Regions from separate parts of the Cnuibacter physcomitrellae genome, predicted to be linked through region 2. Evidence: predicted binding sites of a transcription regulator. Region 2 holds the regulator's gene; the other holds the start of a gene.
The links. The regulator HspR, encoded in region 2, represses chaperone genes until heat shock. The targets are predictions, from matches to a motif close to AAGTTGAGTCNNNNNGACTCAACTT.
Positions count from the first base shown of each region.

Region 1: the regulator HspR is predicted to act here: its motif matches at 2,663-2,687, upstream of IEX69_RS09130 (ATP-dependent Clp protease ATP-binding subunit).

Region 1 covers NZ_BMHD01000001.1:1,962,956-1,968,710, reverse strand. Annotated here, with positions in the region: gene IEX69_RS09130 (ATP-dependent Clp protease ATP-binding subunit) at 1-2,645, opposite strand, end outside; gene IEX69_RS09125 (hypothetical protein) at 2,781-3,464, opposite strand; gene IEX69_RS09120 (type I restriction endonuclease) at 3,467-4,561, opposite strand; gene IEX69_RS09115 (G5 domain-containing protein) at 4,694-5,653, opposite strand.
Region 2 covers NZ_BMHD01000001.1:2,421,240-2,426,994, forward strand. Annotated here, with positions in the region: gene IEX69_RS11370 (hypothetical protein) at 1-272, opposite strand, end outside; gene IEX69_RS11375 (hypothetical protein) at 353-856, opposite strand; gene IEX69_RS11380 (hypothetical protein) at 876-1,439, opposite strand; gene IEX69_RS11385 (Fic family protein) at 1,530-2,789, opposite strand; gene IEX69_RS11390 (heat shock protein transcriptional repressor HspR) at 2,856-3,299, opposite strand; gene IEX69_RS11395 (DnaJ C-terminal domain-containing protein) at 3,408-4,397, opposite strand; gene IEX69_RS11400 (nucleotide exchange factor GrpE) at 4,390-5,043, opposite strand; gene dnaK (molecular chaperone DnaK) at 5,046-5,755, opposite strand, start outside.

The DNA.
Region 1 (5,755 bases), 460 kb from region 2:
TCCGCAGCGCCCGCGCCGTCCCCAGCATCGGCGGGAGCGTCGGAGCGCACCGACAGCGTCCCGCCCGCGGCGCTGAGGCCGGAGGTCGCGTCGATCGTGACGTGGCCCCCATCCGTCAGCTCACCGGAGACGAGGAGGTCGGCGATCGCGTCGTCGACGTTGCGCTGGATCACCCGGCGCAGGGGACGGGCGCCGAACTCGGGCTCGTAGCCCGCGTCCGCCAGCCAGTCCACAGCCGCCGGAGTCACCGACACGGTGATCGAGCGCACCGCCAGCCGAGCCGACGTGTAGCCGAGCAGCAGCGACACGATCTGGCGCAGCTGCGCCTGGTCGAGCTTGCGGAACAGCACGATCTCGTCGATCCGGTTGAGGAACTCGGGACGCATCGCCTCACGCAGCTTGCCCATCACGCGGTCGCGCAGCGCCTTCTCCGAGCCGAAGCCCGTCGTGTCACCCGGCTGAGTCGCCACGAACCCCATGGCGCCCGACCGCGAGGCCAGGAACTCGGATCCGAGGTTCGACGTCATGATGATGACGGCGTTGCGGAAGTCGACCGTGCGGCCCTGGCCATCCGTCAGGCGCCCGTCGTCGAGCACCTGCAGGAGCAGGTTGAACACATCCGGGTGGGCCTTCTCGATCTCGTCGAGCAGGATCACGGTGTACGGGTTGCGGCGCACGCGCTCGGTGAGCTGCCCGGCCTCGTCGTAGCCGACGTATCCGGGAGGGGCGCCGATCAGCCGCGAGACGGTGTGGCGCTCGCCGAACTCCGACATGTCGAAGCGGACCATCGCCGAGGCGTCGCCGAACAGCGACTCCGCGAGCGACTTCGCCAGCTCCGTCTTGCCGACGCCGGTCGGGCCGAGGAAGAGGAACGAGCCCACCGGACGCGCGGCGTCGCCCATGCCCGTGCGGTTGCGGCGCACGGCCTTGGCCACGGCGGCCACGGCGTCGTCCTGTCCGATCACGCGCTCGTGCAGCTCGGTCTCGAGCACGGCGAGGCGCTCGCGGTCCGCGTCACCGAGGCGCGAGGCCGGGATGCCGGTCGCACGCGAGATGACCGCCGCAATCTCGGCCTCGTCGACGATCGGGTCGCCGGCGGAACCGCCCTCGCGGGCTGCGGCAGCGGCGCGGCGCGCGACGGCGTCGTTGAGCTGCTGCTGCACGTCCTCGATCTCGTCACGGATGCGCGACGCCTCCTCGTAGTGCTCGGCCGCCACGGCGGAGTTCTTCTCCGCCTCGAGGGTCGCGAGCTGAGCGAAGAACGACGACGTGTCGATCTCCTCGGCCCGCTTGCCGAGCTTCAGGCGAAGCCGGGCGCCGGCCTGGTCGATGAGGTCGATGGCCTTGTCGGGCAGGAAGCGGTCGGTCACGTACCGATGCGAGAGCTCGACGGCGGAGCGGATCGCGGCGTCGGTGTAGGTGACGCCGTGGTGCTCCTCGTACGCGGGGCGCAGTCCGGTGAGGATGAGGACGGAGTCCTCGATCGACGGCTCGGGCACCGTCACGGGCTGGAATCGGCGCTCGAGGGCCGGGTCCTTCTCGATCTGGCGGTACTCCTTGAGCGTGGTCGCACCGACGAGGTGCAGCTCACCGCGCGCGAGGCGGGGCTTCAGGATGTTCCCCGCATCCATGCCCTCACCGGATCCGGACCCTCCGGCCCCGACCACGGTGTGGATCTCGTCGATGAACACGATCAGCTCGCTCTTGTGGGCGCTGATCTCGTCCATGAGCTTGGTGAGGCGCTCCTCGAAGTCACCGCGGAAGCGCGTGCCGGCGAGCATCGCGGGCAGGTCGAGCGCGATCACGCGCTTGTCCTGCAGCTGCTCGGGCACACCGCCCTCGATGATCGCGCGGGCGAGCCCCTCGACGATCGCGGTCTTGCCCACGCCCGCCTCGCCTACGAGGACGGGGTTGTTCTTCGTGCGGCGCGAGAGGATCTCGACGGTCTGCTCGATCTCGTCCAGCCGCCCGATCACGGGGTCGAGGTCGCCCTCGCGGGCCATCTCGGTGAGGTCGGTGCCGAACTGGTCGAGCATCGGGGTGTCGGACTCCTGGTCCGTGCCCTGCTGGGTGCTGGTCTGGGTGTTCGTCTGCTGTCCTTGCTGGTTCTGTGCCTCGCGCATCCCGGAGGTGAGGGCCTCGGGGGTGACGCCCGCGTTCTCGAGGACCTGCCCGGCGGGCGAGTCCTGGTTGATCACGAGCGCGAAGAAGAGGTGCTCGGGGTCGATGTACGTCGATCCGGACGCGCGCGCCACCTGGTAGGCGTGGAACAGCGCGCGCTGAGCGGACGGGGTGATCGCGGGCGCGTTGGTCGTGCTGGTTCCCGCCTGGGACTGCGGCAGCCGCTCGTCGGCCGCGCGGGCGATCGCCTTCGGGTCGACGCCGAGGCGCTGCACGGCGTCGCTCGCCGGCTGCTCGGTGACGATGGTCCGAAGGATGTGGAGCGCGTCGAGCTCGTTCTGTCCCTGCTCGAGCGCGAAGCGGCCGGCCTTGGCCAGAAGCTCCTGGGTGCGCCGCGTCATGTAGCGGCTGATGTCGATGGAGCGCTGCTGCGATCGCGCGGCGCGCTCGCCCTCGAGGTAGCGGGCCAGGAACTCGTCGAACGAGTTGCTGCCGCCCTCTTCGGGTCCGAAGTTCTCGGGCACGTGTCCTCCTGCGTTGAAACTTGAGTGCCTTACGCTCAAGTACAACACGCGGGGGCGGCCACTATTCCCGGGGGCCTTGGACCGCGAGTGATGTGAGGAGGATTCGACCCGTCAACTCTTACGGGATCGAGACCGCTATTCAGGCTTGATCGCCGAGGAAGACTGCTGAGCCAGATCCCCGAACGCGCCGTTCCGCCAGCCCGCATAGAGCGCCGCTTGCCACGTCGCGAGTGATCTCAGCGCGATCTCGTTCGTCGTCGACCGGGCCTCGGCCCGATCGCTGGCGTCGGCTGACCGCCAGGCGAGAGCGAGTTCTGGACGCTCGTGGGCGACGTGCGTTTCGAGGTCCTGCCATTCCCCGAACGGCGAGGATGCGGAATCGGGTCCGTCAGCGAGCCAGTTGAGGAAATGAAAGCGACCGGAGCGCCCATAGTTGTCGAAAGCGGCGACCATCCTGGGCCAGGTCGAATCGGCATCAAGCTCATTGAGGGCATCGCGTATCTGATGAGGCCGGGTTGCGTCGACTATTCCGGCCTCGAGCTCTGCGCGCACTGTCTGGTCGAGGGCTTCGACGCCATGACCGACCTTCTTCAGCTCAGACAACTGTGGCCAGGGGCTACCATCCCGCAGACGGGCAGCGCCGAGACTGAGCTTGAGCAACTTTTCGACTCCGATCGAACCTACTGCCAGGACGGAGTGGACATCGTTGACGGCATAGCGCATCCTCGAAATCAGGTACCTGGCATCCCTGAGCAGACTCCCTGCGGCATCCGCTTCGACAACGAAGGCCACTCGCTGGCTCTGTTGGAGTTCAGCCACGGCTATGCGTACGTTCTGACCGCGTCCCTGATCGACTCCGCATGCTCGTAGATGTCGTCTAGAGCGTTGATCGGATGACGCGTCTCGACCTTCTCCGCGTCGAACAGTCCTAGGTACTTCTGCTTCTTCCCGTTGAAGTGCAGGCGCGCGATCGGCTTGCGGTTGTTGTCGTCGAGGAGGATCGCGAAGTAGGACTTTGCGTCCCGATGAACAACGCGGTGCGGCTTCACTTCGGCGCACGCGATCGCCTTCACGATCTGGTAACCCTCGAGTTCCTCGAGAGTGGTCTCGATCTCAGTGTCCCGATCGAGATCGTTCTCAGCCACCGGCTGACTCTGAATCGCCTCTGCTGCTGCGGGGCCGGAGGAGACCGGAAGTGCCGTGGCCCCGAGGGCTGTCTTCAGCCGATCGTTGACCTGCTCGGTGAGGAACTGCTTCGACGCCTTCGCGACTAGCGTCGAGAACTGCTCGCGCACCCTCTGCGTGAAGGCGCCGTCGTAGACGCGGCTCGTGAAGAACTTCACCCACTCGTCTGACGGATCCCTGAACTGTCCAGCGATCTCTCGTTTGAGGGCACCCACGTACTTGAGCTCTTCGGCTCCGCTGATAATCGAGTCGAGGTCGAATGCGTCCTTGGTCAGCTTCTTGAGCTCGGACACAAGCGTCTCGTCGATGTCCGCAAGGTCGAGGACCAGGAACGGCTTCTCGTCCATCCGGTTAGGCGCATCGAGGTCGGTGTAGAAGTTGTAGACCTCGCCGTTCGTGAGCACCGCGATGCGCGCATTCGTGACACCGAAGTACCGGAACAGCTGGCTGGCGTGCTCGATCTTCAGCTGCCCAGTCGAGCTCTTGCACTCGATGAGGATCTGAACCTCGCCGTCGCGCATGATCGCGTAGTCGATCTTCTCGCCGCGCTTGACGCCGACGTCCGCCGTGAACTCGGGCACGACCTCGAGCGGGTTGAACACGTCATACCCCAAGATCGTCGAGATGAACGGCATGACGAACGCGTTCTTCGTCGCCTCTTCCGTCTGGATTGCGTCTCGCTGATTCTGCACCTTGGTTGCAAGCGCGGCGAGTCGTTCTTCGAACTCCATTGTCAGTCCCCCTCGGACATCCCCTTACGAAGACGATAGGTCAATGCGCCGACATCGATGCTCCGCGCCGCCACCCCAGTTCGGGGTGCTTGAGGGGTGGGCCGGGATACGTGATCTGGCTCTGCATCGCGACTACTCGCAGGCGATGCCGTCGCCGTCGCGGTCGAGGTCGTAGATGTCCGTCCCGATGACCTCGATCGGACCGCTCACGTAGGCGGGGCCGTTGCCGCTTCCGCCAGCGCAGTCGACGTCCGACGCGATGGGGACGCATCCCGAGTAGTTCGGATCGCATCCGCCACCCTGCGCGACCGGCTCGGGCTCCGCGGCGGCGGGAGGCGCGACGGGCTCGGGCTGGCGGGTCCCGATCGCCGTGACCTCGTCGACCGGAGCGACGGTGACCGTCTCCGAGACCAACGTTCGCGACGTCTCGACGCCATCGACCGTCGTGACCTTGAACACTGAGACCTTGGTTCCGGCGACTCCCGCGGTCACCAGGACGGTCGACCCGGCGTCGACGCTTGCATCCTCGTAGCTCGTGGAGGCGAACGGCACGGGCTCGGAGACCTCGACAGTCTCCGTCTTCGTGACCGGTGTCGGCTTGGGGGTCGGTGTCTTGGAAGGCTTCGCGGAGGGAGCCGCAGTCGCCGAGGGTGTCGCGCTCGACGAGACGCCCACCGCGATGTCGGGCCCGGGCTTCGCCTGGCTCGGAGCGACGAGCGCGCCGAGCAGCAACGCGACGACCGCTCCACCAGTGACCGCCACCGCTGCGACGCGCCGACCGGCGAGGTTGAGCCAGCCGGGCTTGCGGGTGGCGAGGGTCCAGACGCCTCCCGCGAGCGCGAAGAGCCCGAGCATCACGAGGAATCCCGCGAAGCCGTTCGTGGCCGCCGCGATGATGGCGGTGAGGAGCGCGACCGCGGCGATGATCCAGGTGATGAGGGTCGGACGCCAGGCCCTCGAGCCCGCGGACTTCGCGGCCGGCGTCGCCATCGGCTGAGACTCACCGACCCACTGTGCTCCGTCCCAGTAGCGCATGCGAGTTCGATCTCGCGGATCCGGATACCAGCCCTGCAGCGGATTCGGTGACGACATCGTCGGGTCCCCTCTCGTTCCGGGGACCGGTACCGCCAGCGCCCCCGCGCATGACCCGGTTCATTCCCCCGCATGGACGTTACGGGTCGGGACTGGACGGGT
Region 2 (5,755 bases):
GCGCGGGCGACGGCGACACCCGTCTCCGCTCTCGGATAGTCCGAACCGGCCTCACGGAGACGGCGGATGCTCACGACGATCCCCAGCACCGCGAGCCCGACGGTCAGAGCATCCGTGACCAGCATCGCGGGAGAGAACAGCGCAGCCAGCGCCCGAGAGACGTTCCGGGCGATCATCGCGTCGTACTCGATAGCAGTCTTGTCGGGGTCGTCAGTCCAGAACACCGTCAGCGCGAGGAAGAGCACCTGCGCGATCAGCCAAGGCACGTACACGCACAAGGGTGCGATGAGAGGGAACGTGGAGGCGCCGACGATCGTCCGAAGTCTCCTCTGCCGCCCAGCCGGGTCGGTCGTCAGAACCACGGGAACGGGGCCTTCACGTCCGACCAGCGACGACGTCGCGCGACGCCGACTCCTGTCAGCGGAAGGAGGACGACGACGTCGACGATGCCGGACGTGATCAGAACCGGCACGACTCGCGAATGATCGGGGTCCTCCAGGAGGATGGCGTAGAGGACGCCCCCGAACACGAGCATCGAGCCGAATACCCAGCCCGTGATCGCGATCCAGCGGCGAGCCAGCCGGGCCGCATCCGACGCGCCGGGCGAACCCCACGACGCTGCCAGCGACGCGATGCCCGCCACGCCGAGGCCGTAGAGCATCGTGGCAGCGAGCGCGAAGCAGAGGCCCGCGCCGCTGAGGGCGATCGGAAGCTCGAGGCAGATCGCCAGGAGCACCGTCGTCGCCCACGTCAGCAGGGCGAGCGCGAGCCCGCCCAGCCACCCGGCCGCCGTCCTCCGCGCCGACCGCGGCGGGCCGTCCGGCAGGGGCGGTCCGAAGTCGCGTACGTCATCCACGTCCGGTCACCCCGCGACGTCACATCGTGGTGAGGCGCCGCGCCAGGCGGAGCCAGATGACGGCGCCGACGACGACGGAGAGGACGAGCGCAGCGGCGACCGTCACGAGGACGTTCGCCGTGAGCTTCGCGGATCCGAGACCGAACCACTGCGCGACGGTCGACAGCGCGATGCGTGCGGCAGCCAGGAGCGCGGCGCCGATCCCGATGCCGGCCCAGGTGACGGCGCCACGGCGGTCGACGTCGGCGAGGCCGAGGATCACCACACTCGAGATGAAGCCCGCGAGAACGGCGATCAGACCGACGGCGGCGATGACCACGCCCACCAGGGGATCGGCCTCGATCTGCGGGATCTCCACGGTGACGGTCACGCCGGGCGGCGGCTGGAACCCGGTTGGATCGAACGACGACACATACGCCGCCGCGACGAGGCTCAGCCCGTCGCCGAGCGCGACACCCCCGGCGCCCATGAGCCCGAACCCGACCGCTCCGGCGATCAGGGCGCCCCTCGTCCGCTTCGCGCGCACCGCCTCTCGGGCGTCCTCCGAGATTGGCGCGTGGTCGATCGAATCCGTGTCCGCCATCGAACATGATGACTCCTCTACTTCCGTACGTCAACTCAGTCGGAAGGACCCCGTCGGGTGCAGACCGCCGCATCCCGCACCCACGTCGCCTCAGCGGCCAGGTCGGATCGCAGCGCGGCGGATGGCAGCGGCGTAGGAGTCGAGTACGTCCAGGATTCCGGGGTGCTGCCAGATCCGGTTCCGAGCCCTGCCGGTCCGCTCGACCAGGACACCCCGCTCCGTGAGCGCCGTGAGGGCTCGGAGGGCGGTCATCTCGCTGAGCCCGAGGGTGGCCTGGAGGTAGCGGGCGTTGACGACCGGCTGACCGATGAGGGTCGGGAGCACCCGCCACGCCGCGGCCTGCGAACGGAGTCCCTCCAGCTGCGATCGTGAGAGCTCGAGCTCGCGCCGGAGATCGTCGACGAGCACCCGGCCTGTCGCAGCGGCGTACCGCGCGGCGGCTGCGAACCGATGGATGATGGGCCCGGCGTCGCCTGCTCGGTACGCCTGCAGGTCGCCGAAGTACCCCTCGGCATCCGTCAGCAGTCCGGCCGAGAGGGGGACGGTCGCGTGAGCGGCCAGCCCCTTCGACCTCAGCATGGCCTGAGCCAGGGCTCGACCGGTTCGGCCGTTGCCATCGACGAACGGGTGGATCGTCTCGAACTGGGCATGCGCGACGGCGATCTGCACGAGCGCCGGGAGGTCATCCCGGGCGGCGAAGTCGAGCATGTCCTCGATGGCCGGCCCGATCAGCGGATGCTGCGGTGCGATGAACTCGGCACCTCTCGGGCCCGCGGTATCGCGGTTCCCGATCCAGACCAGCTCATCCCGGAATACCCCTGCATGCTCCTCGTAGCCCGGCTGAGCGAGAAGAAGCTCTCGCTGCATGGCGAGGATGCTCGCCGCGTCGAGCACATCGGAGAGACGCAGCGCGGCCTCCATGGCGCGCACGTTGCCGACGACGGCGCGGGCGTTCGTCCTTTCGCTCTGGTCGAGCTCCGCCAGCGCGAGCTGCCTGGCGGAGACCGTCAGCTGTTCGATCTGCGAGCTCGAAGCGCTCTCCGTCCTCAGCAGGATCGAGGCCATGGGGCCGAGAGTCGGATCCTCGGCCCCGAGCGCGGAGACCGTGTGCGCATCGAACGACATGAGAGCCGCCGACGCGTCCACCACGTCGGCCGTCAGGTCTGCGGGCAGAGCGGGCACCCAGGCCGCGATTCGCTGCGGGACGGCGGACCGGTAATCCCCCGTCTGCCGGGTGACCTCCGCCCGAGAGAACAGAGCAGGATGCTGTGGCCGCCAGTGGTGCGTCTCGTACTCGAGCGCGGGCACGGGCACGTCCTGCACCTCGCTCACCTCGAGATCTGTTGCCACGTCGTGATTTTACTAACAGTTACGCCCGTAAGTGTTAGTAAGCGTCCGTCCAGCTGTCACTTCTACTCAGTCGAGCGGGGGGAGCTCGGCGGGGTGGGGATGGGCGGCGGGGCGCCAGACGACGAGCTCGGTGCGGCGGGAGGTGCGGGTGCCGTGCCGGAGGGAGACGGTCTCGCCCTCGACGGACGAGGCGAAGACACGGCGACCGGGGCGGTTGAGCACCTCCTCGGCGAGCGCGGACTCGAGCTCCTGCACCCGGGCGGAGAGCGCGGACACCTGGTTCTCGAGCTGCAGGATGCGGGCGATGCCCTCGAGGGAGACGCCCTCGGAGGAGAGGCGGGCAACCTCACGGAGCTGTGCGACGTCGCGCATGGAGTAGCGGCGCGACTTCCCGGCGGTGCGTCGCGGTGAGACGAGCCCGATCCGGTCGTACTGCCGCAGCGTCTGCGGATGCATGCCGGCCAGCTCGGCGGCCACGGCGATCGCGAAGAGCGGGGAGTTCTCATCCATGCGTCACGTCACCTCCAGAACGACGGATGCGCCGAGTGGCGACATCCTGCCCCTCCCGGGGTGCGGGAAGGGCGGAAGGTCGCCACTCGGCGAGAGAGCGGGGCATGCCTACTCGTGCGCCTTCGCGAGCAGGTCGGCGCGCGGGTTCTCGTTCGGCTCCGCCTCGCGGAAGGCCTCGAGGGCCTCCCGTGCGGCCGGGGACAGGTGCGAGGGCACCGCGACCTGGACGACGGCGAGCAGGTCTCCCTTGCCCTTCGACGTCTCGACGCCACGACCCTTCACACGCAGCACGCGACCCGACGGGGTGCCCGGCGCGACCTTGAGCTTCACCGGAGCGCCCCCGAGGGTGGGGACCTCGATGGTGGCGCCGAGGGTGGCCTCGACGAACGTCACCGGCACCGTCACCCGGAGGTTGAGGCCGTCGCGTTCGAACACCGGATGCTTGCGCACCGACACCGTGAGCACGATGTCGCCGGACTCGCCGCCGTCGGGCGAGGGCTCGCCCTTGCCGCGCAGCTTGATCTTCTGACCGTCGGAGACCCCGGCCGGGATCTTGACGGTGATCGGCTTGCCGTCGGAGGTCTGCAGCTTGATCGTGTCGCCCTTCACCGCAGTGACGAAGTCGATCGTCGTACGGGCGGTGACGTCGCGACCGCGCTGCGGTCCGCCGTAGCCGCGGAAGCCACCGGTCGAGGTGCCGAAGCCCCCGCGACCGCCGAACAGTCCGCCGAGCAGGTCGTCGTAGTCGCCGCCCTGCTGGTAGCTGTAGCTCGTGCGCCCGCCGCCGCCTCCGCCGAACATGCCGCCGAAGACGTCCTCGAAGCCGCCCGCGCCCTGGCCGCCCGCGGTGAAGCGGGCGCCGGAGCCCATGGCCCGGATCTGGTCGTACTCCTTGCGCTGCTCAGGATCGGACAGGACCGCGTAGGCCTCGCTGATCTCTTTGAACCGCGCCTCGGCCGCCGCATCTCCGGGGTTGGAGTCGGGGTGGTACTGCCTGGCGAGCTTGCGGTACGTCTTCTTCAGGTCTGCCTCGGAGACGTCCTTCGACACACCGAGCGTCGCGTAGAAGTCCTTGTCGAACCAGTCCTGGCTAGCCATGGGGCACCGCCACTACGACCTTCGCGGCGCGTAGCAGCGTCGACCCGAGGTAGTACCCCGACTCCACGACGTCGGCGATCTGCGGCTCGGTGACGTCGTCACTGGGCTGCTGGAAGATCGCCTCGTGCTTCTGAGGGTCGAACGGCTCGCCCGCCGCCGCGAACGGCTTGAGGCCCACCCGCTCCACGCCGGACCGCAGCTTCTGCGCGATCGCGGTCAGCGGTCCACCCTCGACGAGATCGCCGTGCTTCTCGGCACGGTCGAGGTCGTCGAGCACGGGAAGGAGCACCTTCACGACGTCGCCGACGGCGCGCTCGCGCTCCACCTCGCGGTTGGCCTCCGTGCGGCGCCGGTAGTTGGCGTACTCCGCCGTGGTCCGCTGCAGGTCGGCGAGACGCTCGGCGGCCAGCTCCTCGGCGGAGCTCTGGCCCGAGAGGAAGCTCAGGTCGGCATCCGTCAGGGACGTCTCGACGTCGGGGCCCTCGGCTTCGATGAAGCCGGGCTCGCCGGACTCGGGGGCCTGGTCGGCCCCCGAGTCGGCAGGCTGACGAACCCGACCCGTCTCGGGGTCGATCCTGCGCTTGTCGCGGATGATCGGCTCCTCGCGGTCCTCGTTCTCGGGACCGGTCTGGTTCTCGTCAGTCATGATTACTTCTTCTCGTCCTCGTCCTCGACGACCTCGGCGTCGACCACGTCGTCGTCGTTGTTCGACGATCCGTCGGTCGCACCCTCAGCACCGGCGCCGGCAGCGCCCGCACCCGCATCCGCCTGGGACTGCGAGTAGATGGCCTGGCCGAGCTTGGTCTGCGACTCGTTCAGCTTGTCGAACGCCGTCTTGACGGCGGCGTCGTCCTCGCCCGCGAGCGCGGTCTTCAGGGCGTCGACATCGGCCTGGACGTCGTTCTTGACGTCCTCCGGCAGCTTGTCGGCGTTGTCCTTGATCAGCTTGTCGGTCTGGTACGCCAGGGTCTCGGCCTGGTTGCGGACCTCGGCGGCCTCGCGACGCTTCTTGTCGTCGGCGGCGTGCTCCTCGGCCTCGCGGACCATGCGCTCGATGTCCTCCTTGGGCAGCGACGAGCCGCCCGTGATGGTCATCGACTGCTCCTTGCCGGTGCCCTTGTCCTTCGCGGAGACGTGCACGATGCCGTTCGCGTCGATGTCGAAGGTGACCTCGACCTGCGGGATGCCGCGCGGAGCCGGCGCGATGCCGGTCAGCTCGAACGTCCCGAGGTTCTTGTTGTCGCGGGTGAACTCGCGCTCGCCCTGGAACACCTGGATGGCGACCGACGGCTGGTTGTCGTCGGCGGTCGTGAAGGTCTCGCTCCGCTTGGTGGGGATGGCCGTGTTGCGCTCGATGA